Regions from separate parts of the Paenibacillus sp. tmac-D7 genome, predicted to be linked through region 2. Evidence: riboswitches for the same ligand, from Rfam matches in the RefSeq annotation. Region 2 holds a riboswitch; each other region holds the start of a gene.
What was found. A riboswitch is a leader RNA that binds a small molecule or an ion and turns the genes downstream of it on or off. The one in region 2 is predicted to bind cyclic di-AMP.
Positions count from the first base shown of each region.

Region 1: linked by a shared signal. The riboswitch ahead of FKP33_RS22650 (resuscitation-promoting factor) and the one ahead of FKP33_RS08275 (C40 family peptidase) in region 2 are both predicted to bind cyclic di-AMP.
Region 3: linked by a shared signal. The riboswitch ahead of FKP33_RS08895 (hypothetical protein) and the one ahead of FKP33_RS08275 (C40 family peptidase) in region 2 are both predicted to bind cyclic di-AMP.

Region 1 is NZ_VIDW01000048.1:17,679-21,875, forward strand. Features, by position in the region: gene rnmV (ribonuclease M5) at 1-374, opposite strand, end outside; gene FKP33_RS22650 (resuscitation-promoting factor) at 489-1,580, opposite strand; cyclic di-AMP (ydaO/yuaA leader) riboswitch at 1,908-2,086, opposite strand; gene FKP33_RS22655 (TatD family hydrolase) at 2,322-3,089, opposite strand; gene FKP33_RS22660 (HD domain-containing protein) at 3,121-4,197, opposite strand, start outside.
Region 2 is NZ_VIDW01000008.1:109,436-113,632, reverse strand. Features, by position in the region: gene FKP33_RS08285 (sulfatase family protein) at 1-110, shown strand, start outside; gene FKP33_RS08280 (formylglycine-generating enzyme family protein) at 142-1,098, shown strand; cyclic di-AMP (ydaO/yuaA leader) riboswitch at 1,317-1,461, shown strand; gene FKP33_RS08275 (C40 family peptidase) at 1,463-2,314, shown strand; gene FKP33_RS08270 (hypothetical protein) at 2,434-2,811, opposite strand; gene mobA (molybdenum cofactor guanylyltransferase) at 3,055-3,657, shown strand; gene FKP33_RS08260 (PAS domain-containing sensor histidine kinase) at 3,668-4,197, opposite strand, start outside.
Region 3 is NZ_VIDW01000009.1:74,610-78,806, forward strand. Features, by position in the region: gene FKP33_RS08880 (zinc-binding dehydrogenase) at 1-695, shown strand, start outside; gene FKP33_RS08885 (GapA-binding peptide SR1P) at 982-1,143, shown strand; gene thiM (hydroxyethylthiazole kinase) at 1,312-2,124, shown strand; cyclic di-AMP (ydaO/yuaA leader) riboswitch at 2,194-2,332, shown strand; gene FKP33_RS08895 (hypothetical protein) at 2,500-2,844, shown strand; gene FKP33_RS08900 (DedA family protein) at 2,925-3,527, shown strand; gene FKP33_RS08905 (diguanylate cyclase domain-containing protein) at 3,646-4,197, shown strand, end outside.

The DNA.
Region 1 (4,197 bases), on a different contig from region 2:
TCCATCAGATCGTCCCATGTGATAGCCGACTCTTCGTTTCGACCGTCGGTCCTCACGTTGGCCAGTGCCGTGCGAATCGCTTCGACCGATGCGTTCTCGACGCCGATATCGCCCTTGCTTGTCGCCGCCTCCTGCGTCAGGAAGGCATGCTTCGCGCCGGGTACTTCCTTCGTAATAATTTTGCGAATACGCTCCCCGGCATGATCGGGATCCGTGAATACGATTACGCCCCGCCGTTCTTGCGCAAGCTTAATGCGTCGAATAACGTCCGCATTGATCGCCGAACCGCCCGTTTCGATGGTTTCCGCTTCTACCGCTCGTTTAATGGCTACCGTATCGTCCTTACCTTCCACTACGATAATTTCTTTAATCATGTGCACGTACCTTCCTTCGTGAACAAGAGAAAAAGAAGAGGGACGCCTCACGAGCACCTCTTCTTATCTGCCGATCTATATATAATGAATGTAGTCTTTCCGAATTGCAAGCGCCTAATCCGCCGACGGTTTTTTGGGACCGATAATGTATACCGTATAACCGCGCTTCGTACCGAAACGAGTTGCATAGTCACCGTTCTCGAAAAAGACGTCGATCTTGTTCCCTTTCACAGCGCTGCCTGTATCTTCGGCTCGGCGGAAGCCGATGCCCTCGATATAGACCCACCAGCCGATCGGGATCACTTTAGGATCGACTGCAATCGTGCGACCTTCCGTTACCTTCGCGCCCGAAGAAGTTACGCCGTATTGCGGATGACTTTCATCCTTGCCGGTGGATGACACCCCCGCCGAATAAGCGGTTAGCGTAACGTTTTTGATTACTTGCTTGTAGCCGAATTTGACGCCGTTCTTGGTCAACTCCTCGACGTTCGGCGATGAAGAGGACAGAACGACAACCGGATTTTTCGTCCCGACGGCCACAATGCGTTGTTTGCTCTCGGTTTGTACTTGCTGATCCACGACCTGCTCCGACACAAGCACGCCGTCTTCATACACTTTCTCCAGCTTCTTCACAAGGAGGCCCTTCTGACCTTCCTGCAATACTTGCTCTTTGCCCTTTAACAATTGGGGCTCGCTCTTGGTTACTGTATCGAATGCGATCGGTTCTTGCACATCTGCTGTTTCTTTCGTCACGCGGACAACCTTCAGTTCCGCATGAGGGCTTACTTCCGTTTCCTTAGCCGGAATGACTTTATCGAGTTCGCCCACAGGGACGTTCAAATCCTGCAGAGCGGCCTCTACCGTCTTGCCAACCGTGTAAACTGTCTTCGTCTCGCCGTCGGCGGTTAATTGCACCGGCGTCGTATGCGTGATCGCAATGCGGTCGCCCGATTTCACCTTTGCATCCAGCGCATGGGAAATACGGTCGTTCTCGCTTACTGCGATTCCTTGCTCATCCAGTACTCGTTGCAGTACCTCTTCCCGGGTTTGGAACGTGCGTTCCTGTCCGTCTACAACGATCGATACGCGCTTAATGGCCGTACCGTGCAACATCATCAAGAACATGAAAGTCATAGCGAATGAAATGAGAGCGATAATCGAAATCATACGCAAGTTTTCATGCGTCCATCGCAACGCGAAGGTCATGCTGGATGATCGTCTTACATGGGTTTGCCCTGGTGTTTCAGCGCCCACTTGTTCGGTCCTCCTTAAAGCCTCGCCATTCGAGTGTTATGCATGATAAGATTCTGACGCGACTATGGTAAATTGTTTGATTGCCATTACCAACGTTTGTGCTGCTGACATCAGAGTATCCACTTGCCTGCCGTATTCACCCCCCTCGGGTGTAAAGAGTAGCCAGCTTGGACACGAATCCCTTTTACGGGAAACACAAAAAAAAGTCAGCGGAGAAGAGGAACCTTCCCGTGACTTTTCTCATTTTGTCCAAATGAAAATAAAAGCACACGACAATGCGTTACCTCTCTCTAGACGCTTACGAGGTTAGCTGACGGATTCGGACTTGAGAGTCGCCCTACCCCGGGACAGTTGCCCGCCCCAGAGATTCACCCCTAAAAAACACCTTGGCAATCATGAATGGACCGCCGCGATGTGGTTCCCCCGTTTTCCTTTCGGAAACTCAGCGATGTTGGAATTCTGGTAATCGTATGAAGTTATTATTGAGTGTACGACGCGAGGGGTTTGGTTGTAAAGTATACAAACGTATAAAAAAAGAACGGTTTTTACCCATTTTCGTTTAAATATACTCATTACGCGAATAAAATACATCTATATCTCATTCGCACGAACCGATTTAGCTGTTTTCTTTATTTTTCTCGATTCGCTATAAGTAACAGCGTTTATGCAAGCGTTTCCCAGAGCCCGACACACTCACTTTAAACGAAAAAGTTCCATCGCATTTCGAGTCGTCGCTTCGGCTAATTGCTCGATCGAAATGCCCTTGATTTCGGCCGCCGTTTCGGCGACAAGACGGACGTAAGCGGACTCGTTTCGCTTGCCCCGATATGGATGCGGAGTTAAATAAGGCGCATCGGTTTCAATCAAAAGCCGGTCCATCGGCACCTTCTCGAGTACCTCTTTCGGTTGCTTGGCATTTTTGAAAGTTACTGGGCCGCCGAAAGAAATGTAAAAATTCATATCGAGACACATTTTGGCCGTCTCCCAGCTGCCGGAGTAACAATGCATCACGCCGCCGACCTCCGCCGCTTTCTCCTCGCGCAGCGTTTGTACGACGTCTTGATGCGCATCGCGGTTATGGATCGCAATCGGCAGGCCGACCCTGCGGGCCAGACGAATTTGTTCGCGGAATACCCGATTCTGTACGTCTTTCGGCGACGTATCCCAATGGTAATCAAGCCCGATTTCGCCGATGGCAACCACTTTCTCGTGACGACACAACGATTCGATCCAGGCGAGATCTTCTTCCCTCATATCTTTGGCTTCCGTCGGATGCCAGCCCACCGTCGAGTAGATGAAATCGTACTGCTCAGCCAGCGCCAAGGAGCTTGGAATCGTCTCCCGATTAAATCCAATATTCACGATTCGACTTATTCCGTTGTCTCTTGCGCGCGCAATCACCTCGTGTCGGTCTTCATCGAATTGCGGCGCATTCAGGTGTGCATGTGTGTCGATTAGCATAACGTTTTCTCCTTCATCTTCTATATGTCGTTTAAGATCTTAGCAGCTTCCGAATTTCTTTATCCAAAGCTGGAAGATGTTTCAATACGAGTTCCTGCGGGTAATACAGGTGGTATTTTCCGTTCTGGATCCCGCTGATCGAACGCACGATTTCGGATTTTCGCGAGATTTCCGTCAACGTGTCGTGCGCATCGAGCAATAAAATCGGCAGTTTCTCATCCTGTTCGCCCGGCCGGTACACATCATAGGATTGATCGGACGGGAAATCGACTTCCAGGTAATAGGAGGGATCTAATCCTAGATTGCCTATTTTTTCACGAAGCCGTTCCAGCATGCCGACGTCCATAATTTCCAGCGTTACATATTTGAATAAACGCCGCTGCAAGAAGCGTGAGCACAAATCAGCCAACACCGCATCCTCTTCCATCGTCCATTGCATCAGCACCGTTTGCATCAACGCTTCATCCAGCAAATGGTATTCTTCTGTGGTCAGCCGATTGCCGAACAAGCTGGGCAGCGGTTCGAGCAGAAAGTGGAACGGATACCCTTCTTCAAACAGTTGTTTGGCTCTTTGAAAAATTTTATGCAGGACGACTTCCGCGCTTCGGGTAACCGGATGGAAGTACACTTGCCAATACATCTGGTATCGGGACATCAAATAATCCTCAACGGCGTGCATCCCGCTTTCCTTAACTACGATATGTCCTTGATACGGCCGCATCACGCGCAAAATTCGCTCCAGATCGAAGGTGCCGTAATTTACGCCGGTGAAATAAGCATCGCGCAGCAGGTAATCCATCCGGTCCGCGTCCAGCTGACTCGAGACGAGGCTGACGACGATTTCTTGCTGGTACGTCTTGGCAATAACGCCCGCTACCTGCTGCGGGAACGTCGGAGAAACGCGTTTCAGCACTTCGTTGACTTCCGTGTTGCCGAGTACGATTCGGCATGACCAATCCTCATGGTGAGTCCCGAACGTTTTCTCAATCGAATGCGAGAAGGGACCGTGTCCGACATCATGCAGAAGCGCCGCGCACAAGCATAACAGACGTTCTTCTCTCGGCCAATCTTCATATTGATTACGCTCGAACTGCGAGATGATTTTGCG
Region 2 (4,197 bases):
TCTTGCCGAAGTATACGCAGTGGTTGGAGCAGACAGGACGCGGTCATGCTATTTCAGAGCTGAAACGGAGACATCCTGCGGAATTCGGTCACGGCTATCCGAAGCTGTAGGGGCTCTGTTTAATCGTGGAGGATGATTGAAATGAATGCAAAAAAACCGGGCTGCTGCTCGGCCAGCAGAGAGGATTCGAGCTTACCGGATGCTCATTCCTTGCCCCTGAACATCATACCCTCGTCCAAAGATCCTAAAGAAGGCATGATTTATTTGCCCGGCGGTGAGTTTTTAATGGGAACTGCGGATCAGGAAGGGTTTGCCCAAGATGGCGAAGGCCCCGTTCGTTCGGTTCGGCTGGATCCCTTTTATATCGATCCTTATACAGTGAGCAATGCGGAATTCAAGGCATTTGTCGATGCTACCGGTTATCGCACGGAAGCGGAGATCTTTGGCTGGTCCTTTGTGTTCCACTTGTTCGTTTCCGCCGAAACTGCGCAAGGAGTGACACAAACGGTTCGGCAGACGCCCTGGTGGTGGGCCGTGAACGGTGCATGCTGGAAGCATCCGGAAGGTCCGGATTCTCACATTGATGACCGCATGGACCATCCGGTGATTCATGTTTCCTGGCATGATGCGTATGCTTATTGCCAATGGGCCGGTAAACGGCTGCCGAGCGAAGCGGAATGGGAGTATGCGGCAAGAGGCGGTCTTGTGCAAAAGCGTTATCCGTGGGGGGATGTCCTCAAACCGGATGGGGAGCATCGCTGCAATATTTGGCAGGGCAAGTTTCCGGAGAAAAATAACTGCAGCGACGGTTATGCCGGAACCGCGCCTGTCCATGCTTATAAACCGAACGATTACGGGCTGTATAATGTTTCCGGCAACGTATGGGAATGGTGCTCGGACTGGTTTAGCGCGAATCATCCGGCCGCCCCGCTAATAAACCCGCAAGGTCCGCCAACAGGTCAGGAGAAGGTGCTGCGCGGAGGCTCCTATTTGTGCCACAAATCGTATTGCAACCGGTACAGAGTCGCTGCCCGCAGTAAAAATACACCGGATAGCTCCACGGGGAATATCGGTTTTCGCTGTGCGGCCGACGCCTGATAGGGAATAAGAGCTCCTGTAGAACTCGTGACCATCCGTCGCAAGCCTTGTCTGATATGTCGAAAGCCCGAGACGGCTCTAATGAGCGGTCGCGGGCTTTTTTTACAAAATTTAGCACAGATGTGTCAAAACCCAAAATAAAACGAAAAGAAAGGAAATCAATGTAATTCATGGCAGTTATAAGTTTGAAGTCCATGAAACCACTATGCTACTCTAATAAAAATAATGGGCCGAATCCAGTTCAGCAGAAGATCTGGTACGGGGGATTCTTTACCATGGGGTGAATGTTCGTTAACTATCGAACTAGGGAGCAGCCTCTTCCGAATCCGTCAACTAACCTCGAAGGCCGCAGGAGGAATTTGATTTGAATCGTTTTTGCAAGAAGCTTATTTGGTCGTGCGCTTTTTCCTCGATCGGACTGCTTGCCATGTTTCATGCGGGAACAGCACAAGCTGCCGCCAATGATGTTAAAGTGCAGATTAACGACAGCCTGGTTTCCTTCCCCGAAGCACAGCCTTATATCGATAACACCAACACTTTGCAAATCCCTTTACGTGTGCTCGTTGAGAAGCTTGGTTACAAGGTTGAGTGGAGCATGGAACAAGCGCGGGTGAAAGTTACGTTAACCAACAACAACAAAACGATCGCCTTGCAAACCGGGGATCGAAAAGCTCTGGTTAATAAAAAGGTTGTCAGCATGGATGCTCCTGCGCAATTTATACAAGGCAGCGTATATCTCCCTCTACGCTTCGTATCCGAGACGTTCGGCTATAGAGTCCAGTGGGATGCGGATAACCGGATTGCTATTATTAACGAAGACGGATTATATCATGCCCCGGCTTGGTATGCGCCGAAGCCAAAACCGTCTGTCACGCAAATTGCCTATAAGTACCTGGGAGTTCCTTATGTATGGGGCGGCCGTACACCGAATGGCTTTGATTGCTCCGGATTTGTGGACTATATATACGGGCTCAACGGCATCGATTTGCCCAGAACATCCCTGGAAATGTACGAGACTGCAGGCAAGGCGGTGAGCATCCCTCAGGAGGGAGATCTTGTTTTTTTTGCGGAGAAAAACAGAACCTCCCACGTAGGGATTTATTTAGGCAATCAACAATTTATTTCAGCGACCAATTCCGGCGGCGTCTCGGTGGCAAGTTTGACAACCGGTTACTGGAGTAAAAAGTATGTAGGAGCTAAACGAGTCACGTCATAATAATCCTCAAGCTCAATCGTAGGGGCTTGCACAGAAAAGAACCTGGCCGTCGGCCAGGTTTTTCATATTGATGGGGTTCATAAGCCGGAAGCTATTCCAAGCTGCAAGCCGTTTGCACGCTAAAAACGGAATAAAACGGACCAAAAGGATACCTTCTTGGCAGCCTGATGACGTTTGGAACGGGAAATTCGGAAAGCCTCCTGGTCATCATGGAACGAATCGGGTTCATCCTTCGTCTCCGATTCCTTCAGAGCTTGTTGTTCGGCGGCTGCGGCTAACTCGATATGCGTCTGACGACATTCAAACAACTGCCGCTCCAAGTCATGAACCTGCTGAGCAAGCAGCAAGTTTTGCTGCTGCAGCTCCGTAATCAGATTATGGAGATATCGAATGGTTAGTTTCGGTTTCTTCGAAGGAGCGGGCGTCTCATGGTTTTCTCTGGGTCCGAACGGCAACAGATACTTCAACTCTTCTTCCTGGAATACCTCATTTGCCAACGTAACGGCCTCCTTTACATAGAAAATGACGGTATTGCTGCTAGTTTCATCTGCTAGTTTAATAGTACACAAGTTTTTCTAAGGAAGCTGTCGAAGCCTGCTGTCAAAAACATGGAAACCTTATCGGAGAACCGCATGGTGTGTACCGTCTTTCGGAAGTGATGCAAATCACTGCCTTTGGACAGCGGAAATGATGTAATAAGCATATAAAACAAGCCCAATGCAGAGAAGGAGTGAATGGTTATGATGTCCGGACTGATATTGGCAGGGGGGCGAAACCGGGGGGCGAACGGAGAAAACAAGGCGTTCTTCATGCTGGACAACATGACGATCGTGGAGCGTCAAATTCGTGAGATGGAAAAATGCTGTGAGGAGATCATCATCGCTACGAACGATCCGACCCCCTTCCTGCGAAAGGTAGACCGGGGGGTTCGAATCATTACGGACTATTTCCCCGGCAAGGGTCCCCTAAGCGGGATGCACGCGGGCTTAACCTTAGCGCAGCAACCGCATGTATGGGTTGTCAGCTGCGACATGCCTTATATCTCTTCGAAGGCGGCGGAATTGCTGCTCGCCCGTGAGCAGGAAGGGTTTGAAGCGGCCATCCCTGCCATAGGCGGCAGCGCGCATCCGCTGCACGGGGTGTACGACCGCAGCTGCGCGGTGAAGATCGGCGCCTTGCTGGAGCAAGACGAAGCGACGCTCTCCACGCTCTTAAAGCAGTTATACTGGTGTGAGCTGCAGGAGTCCGCTTTTGAAGAGAAAGCCATCGACAGCCGGTTCGTCGCCTCGATCAAGACGAAGGAAGACGATGAGAAGTTATGGCTTGGAGGAAGGCCGCTGTGAAGTCGGCCTTTCATTTCGGTACGATGAATGAAACCTTCGTTCCATGCCCGGGCCTGGAACGGACCGTGAATGTGCCGTAGACGCTGCGGGCCCTTTCTTCCATACTGAACAGCCCGACGCCTTGGGACGAGGTATCGCGGACAAAGCCCTTCCCATCGTCCTCCACATGCGCTTCGACATAGGTATCGTGTTCGAGCAGCTCGACGCGGGCTTCAGCTACATCCGCATATTTCGCGGTGTTCGTCAGGGCCTCCTGAACGATCCGGTAGATGGTCGTTTCTTTATTGGCATCGAGACGTTGGCGCAGGTTGCTGCGGAAATGGACGCGAATTCCGTAATGGTTGGAGTAATTGTCGATATAGGTCCGGAGCGCCGGTACGACGCCGAGGTCATCCAGCACCGAAGGGCGAAGCTCCCAGGCCAGTCCGCGCACATCTTCAATGACCGCGGCTACATGATTGCGAAGCTGCTTCAGCTCGGTCATCCGGGTTTCGCTGATGAGGCGATCCAGCTGGATCAGCAGCGAAAAGATGCTTTGCC
Region 3 (4,197 bases), on a different contig from region 2:
GCTACGCCGAATATGTGGCGGTTCCTGTCGCTGACCGGAATATGATCCATTTGCCCGAAGAAATCAGTTTTGCCGAAGCATCGGCCCTGGGCTGCCGATTTATTACCGCTTTCCACGGCATCGTGGACCGGGTTCAGGTGCTTCCCGGCGAGTGGGTTGTTGTTTACGGCTGCGGAGGGGTAGGTCTATCGGCGGTCAATATCGCCTCCGCTATGGGGGCGAATGTGATCGGCGTGGACATCAACGATGCCAACCTCGATTTGGCGAAGCAAATGGGAGCCGCTTACACGGTCAACAGCAGGACGACCGATCCGATTGCAGCCGTCAACGAAATGACACAAGGCGGAGCGGATGTGTCGGTAGACGCGCTCGGGCTGTCGCAGACGGCGGTTAGCGCGATCAGAAGCTTGCGCAAGCGCGGCCGGCATCTTCAAATCGGCATGACGTCGAAGCAGGATGCGGGGTCCATCGCGATTCCGGTCGATGAGATGATCCTGAAAGAACTTTCTTTCATTACGAGCTTCGGCATGCCGGCGCATCGCTATCATGCTGTACTGCCCCTCGTATCCAACGGGAAATTGACGCCGGGGAAAATGGTGACGCGAGAAGTTTCGCTTTCCGAGGTGAACGGCATATTCGAGGAAATGAGCAGCTTTACAAATACGGGAACGTATGTCGTCACCAAGTTCGGGTAAAGCGGCGTTGGCCGGCAGCTGCCGGTATAGTCGTGTTGGCGGGCGCCGGCAATGCAGGTCAAACTCGGCGAGTTGTGAGCAATAAAGGAAGAATTTCTGCTATTCCGTGTGTACTTAATGAAATTACAACCTGAATTAAATATTTTATTCGAGATTATCGTTAAATATAACGACATAAATAAGAAGAATAGTGTATAATAAACAGGAATAACATGTTATTGAAAAGGCGAATGCCAGCTTGGCTGCCGAGCTAATCCGACTTCATGAAAGAAAGGATGGATCATGCATGGAAAACTCCTCGATTAGCGTAGACCTGGGTGTAATCTTGTGTAAGCATTGCGCTGAAATTATTGGCACGTTCGATTCCGAGAAGGTGACTACGTATTATTCGGATTGCCAGGAGCCGGACTGCTTGGAAACGAGAAAGAACCCCAATAACCAACAATGAAAGCTATCGGGAAAGCTCTGCAACATGATCAAACCTAACGGGATTTGAAGCTCTCGCGGGTGTATGGCGGGGGCTTCTTTATTTATATCTGTGCGCTCGTATAAAGCGCTTGGCAAACCATCCGCGATATGAGATAGTATCATGTAACCGGAAGAAGGGGATGGGGTAATGAACGTTCAATATTTCGCGGATATTCTTGATAAGGTGCGGATCCATAAACCGCTCGTGCACAATATTACGAATGTAGTCGTAACGAATTTCACGGCGAACGGCCTGCTGGCCTTAGGAGCATCGCCGGTTATGGCATATGCTCACGAAGAGGTTGCAGAGATGGCGCAAATCGCCGGCGCCCTCGTCTTGAATATAGGCACGCTGGACGACCGTATCGTTCACGCCATGCGGATCGCGGGGCAATCGGCGAACGCGCATGGCGTTCCGATTGTTTTCGATCCGGTGGGAGCCGGGGCGACGGCATATCGCACGGAAACGGCCCGTTCGCTCATGAAGGAGCTGCGGATCTCGGTACTTCGAGGCAATGCTGCGGAAGTGGCTAACGTCGTCGGGAAATCGTGGAGCATTAAAGGCGTGGACGATGCAGGCAGTGCGGCCGGGGAAGTGCCTGCGCTTGTCCGGCAAGCGGCGCGGGCGATGAGCTGTGTCGTCATCGTCACAGGCCGTGACGATTATGTGAGCGACGGCGAGGCGACGTATCGGGTGAGCAATGGTACGCCGCTGCTGACCCAAGTGACCGGAACAGGCTGCTTGCTGACTTCGGTGGTCGGCGCCTTCCTTGCGGTGGAGAACGATCAAGCGGCTGCTGCTGTGGCGGCATTGGCTTATTATGGGGTTGCCGCAGAGCGAGCGGTCCAGATCGCCGGCTCCGACAATCCGGGCAGTTTTCAGATCGAATTGCTGAATCAGCTGCACAAGACGGATGGCGAAGTTGTACGTCGGCAGGCGAAAATAACTCGCGTGGAGTAAGCGACCGGAACAACTTCTCAATGAATTGTAAGATTTTGGATTATTGACTTGCGAATAGCAGTTTTGTATGATGAAATCACGCTTAATTTCCGGTTTACACGAAACCGGAAAGCGGGGGAACCAATGAAATTGGGGCGAATCATTCCATGTAGGGAACCATCTTTCCCGAGCCCGACAGCTAACCTCGTCAGCAGTAGATGGGTCAAATTGTGTATGTATGCAGACTTGCATCGTTGACCCGTGAATCCGGGTCTTTTTGTGCTCCAGACCCGTCGCAGTCCAGGACGATAAGCGCTAGATGATAGCGCATCCTGGCTGGATTCGGGTCTTTTTTGTTTTTATGATAACATCATAGCTTAAGTAAGGAGGATCATGATGCTCCAGCGAATTACTTCTTCCCACCTGCAAGAACTGACAGATGTTCAAAAAGAATACCTGCGAAACCATTGGATTCCACAAGAAGGCGAATATATAGCTATGGGTGACCACGAAGAGATGATTTATTACTTGAACGGGGTCGAGAAACATAAAGCGCTTCCATTATTAACGATCGGACAAATGTTAAGCTACTTAAATAAACATGACCATTCCGTCCGTATTCAACATGTTTCCGGAGAATGGGTCGTGCAGACCTCTATGATTGAAACGAAGGCTATTGAATTAAGTCATGCTTTATGGGAAGCGTTTAAATCGGTTTTGGACAAGAACACAACACGATGATGTTGTGTTCTTGTTTGTATGAGACCTGAAACCGTCGATTTTTTTTCGCGTATTGCTAAGGAAACAAGATGAGGTGAGTAATGGAACAGATATTATTGGAGTTTATTGGCTATTTCAAACAATTATCGTACATAGGCGTCGTTTTGGCGCTGACTTTCGAGTTTGTTCCGGCAGAGCTGGTTCTTCCCCTCGTCGGTTATTGGGTCTATGAAGGGGATATGAACTTGGGGCTGGCTATTCTGGCAGGGACAGTCGGAGGGGTAACAGGACCCTTGACTCTATACGCATTAGGAAAGTATGGGGGGAGGCCGGTGATAATAAAGTTTGGCAAGTTCTTTTTTATACGGACGAAAGAGATTGATAAGGCCGAACGATTTTTCCATAAGTATGGGGCGGGCGTAGCTTTTCTGGGCCGGTTTATCCCGGGGGTTCGGACCGCTGTTTCGCTTCCGTGCGGCATGGCCAGAATGAGTGTCTGGAAGTTCTCGTTATTTACGTTTTGTGCCATGCTGCCTATAACGAGTTTATACGTTTATCTTGGGTACAAGCTTGGTCCCAATTGGCACGAGGTCGGGGAGCTGGCGAAGGGGTATTTGTTCCCGGTTGCCGCCGTGATTGTGGCCGGTCTTCTCGTTTATTCAGCTGTGAAATTATTCAATCGCAATAAAGAAAGAACGACGTAGGAGACGAAAGACGGTGTGGTTTTTGAATGGTAAAATTTTAACGGGCATGGAGGATGCGGATGGTTCATGTCGAATATGTGAGTAATTATTTTACCTTCACGGAACTGAGATGGTGCCCATGTTAGAACATATAAAAGAGAAGACAAGTGATTACCTGCTGACATTAATTCAAATCATGCCTGATATCATTGTTTTTAAAGACGGTAAAGGGGCATGGGTTGAAGCGAATGATGCTGCGCTGCAGTTATTTGAGTTAGACCGTGACGCGTATAAGGGGAAAACAAATCTTGATTTTCAACGTTCTAAGCCGCATATGGAAGAGTTTTTTCATACATGCGAAGAAACCGACAATGAAGCCTGGAGACGAGGCAAAACGATTCATTTTGAAGAAAAATTCAAGCGTTCCGACGGCTCGACCGTAATTATCGAGTTTATTAAAGAACCTGTTATGGCCGAGGATGGTCGGCGGGAGTGGTTAATTGTTGTCGGCCGCGACATTACTGAACGAAAGTTAATTCAAGATCATTTGAACGAGCAAAATGTGGTTCTGGAAATGGTTGCCAAAGGCAGGCCGCTACAAGATATTTTAGGTCACATTATTGAATTTGTAGAGAAGCAAACAGAGGCTGTTTGTTCCATTCTGCTGCTTGAAAACGATTTATTAAAACAT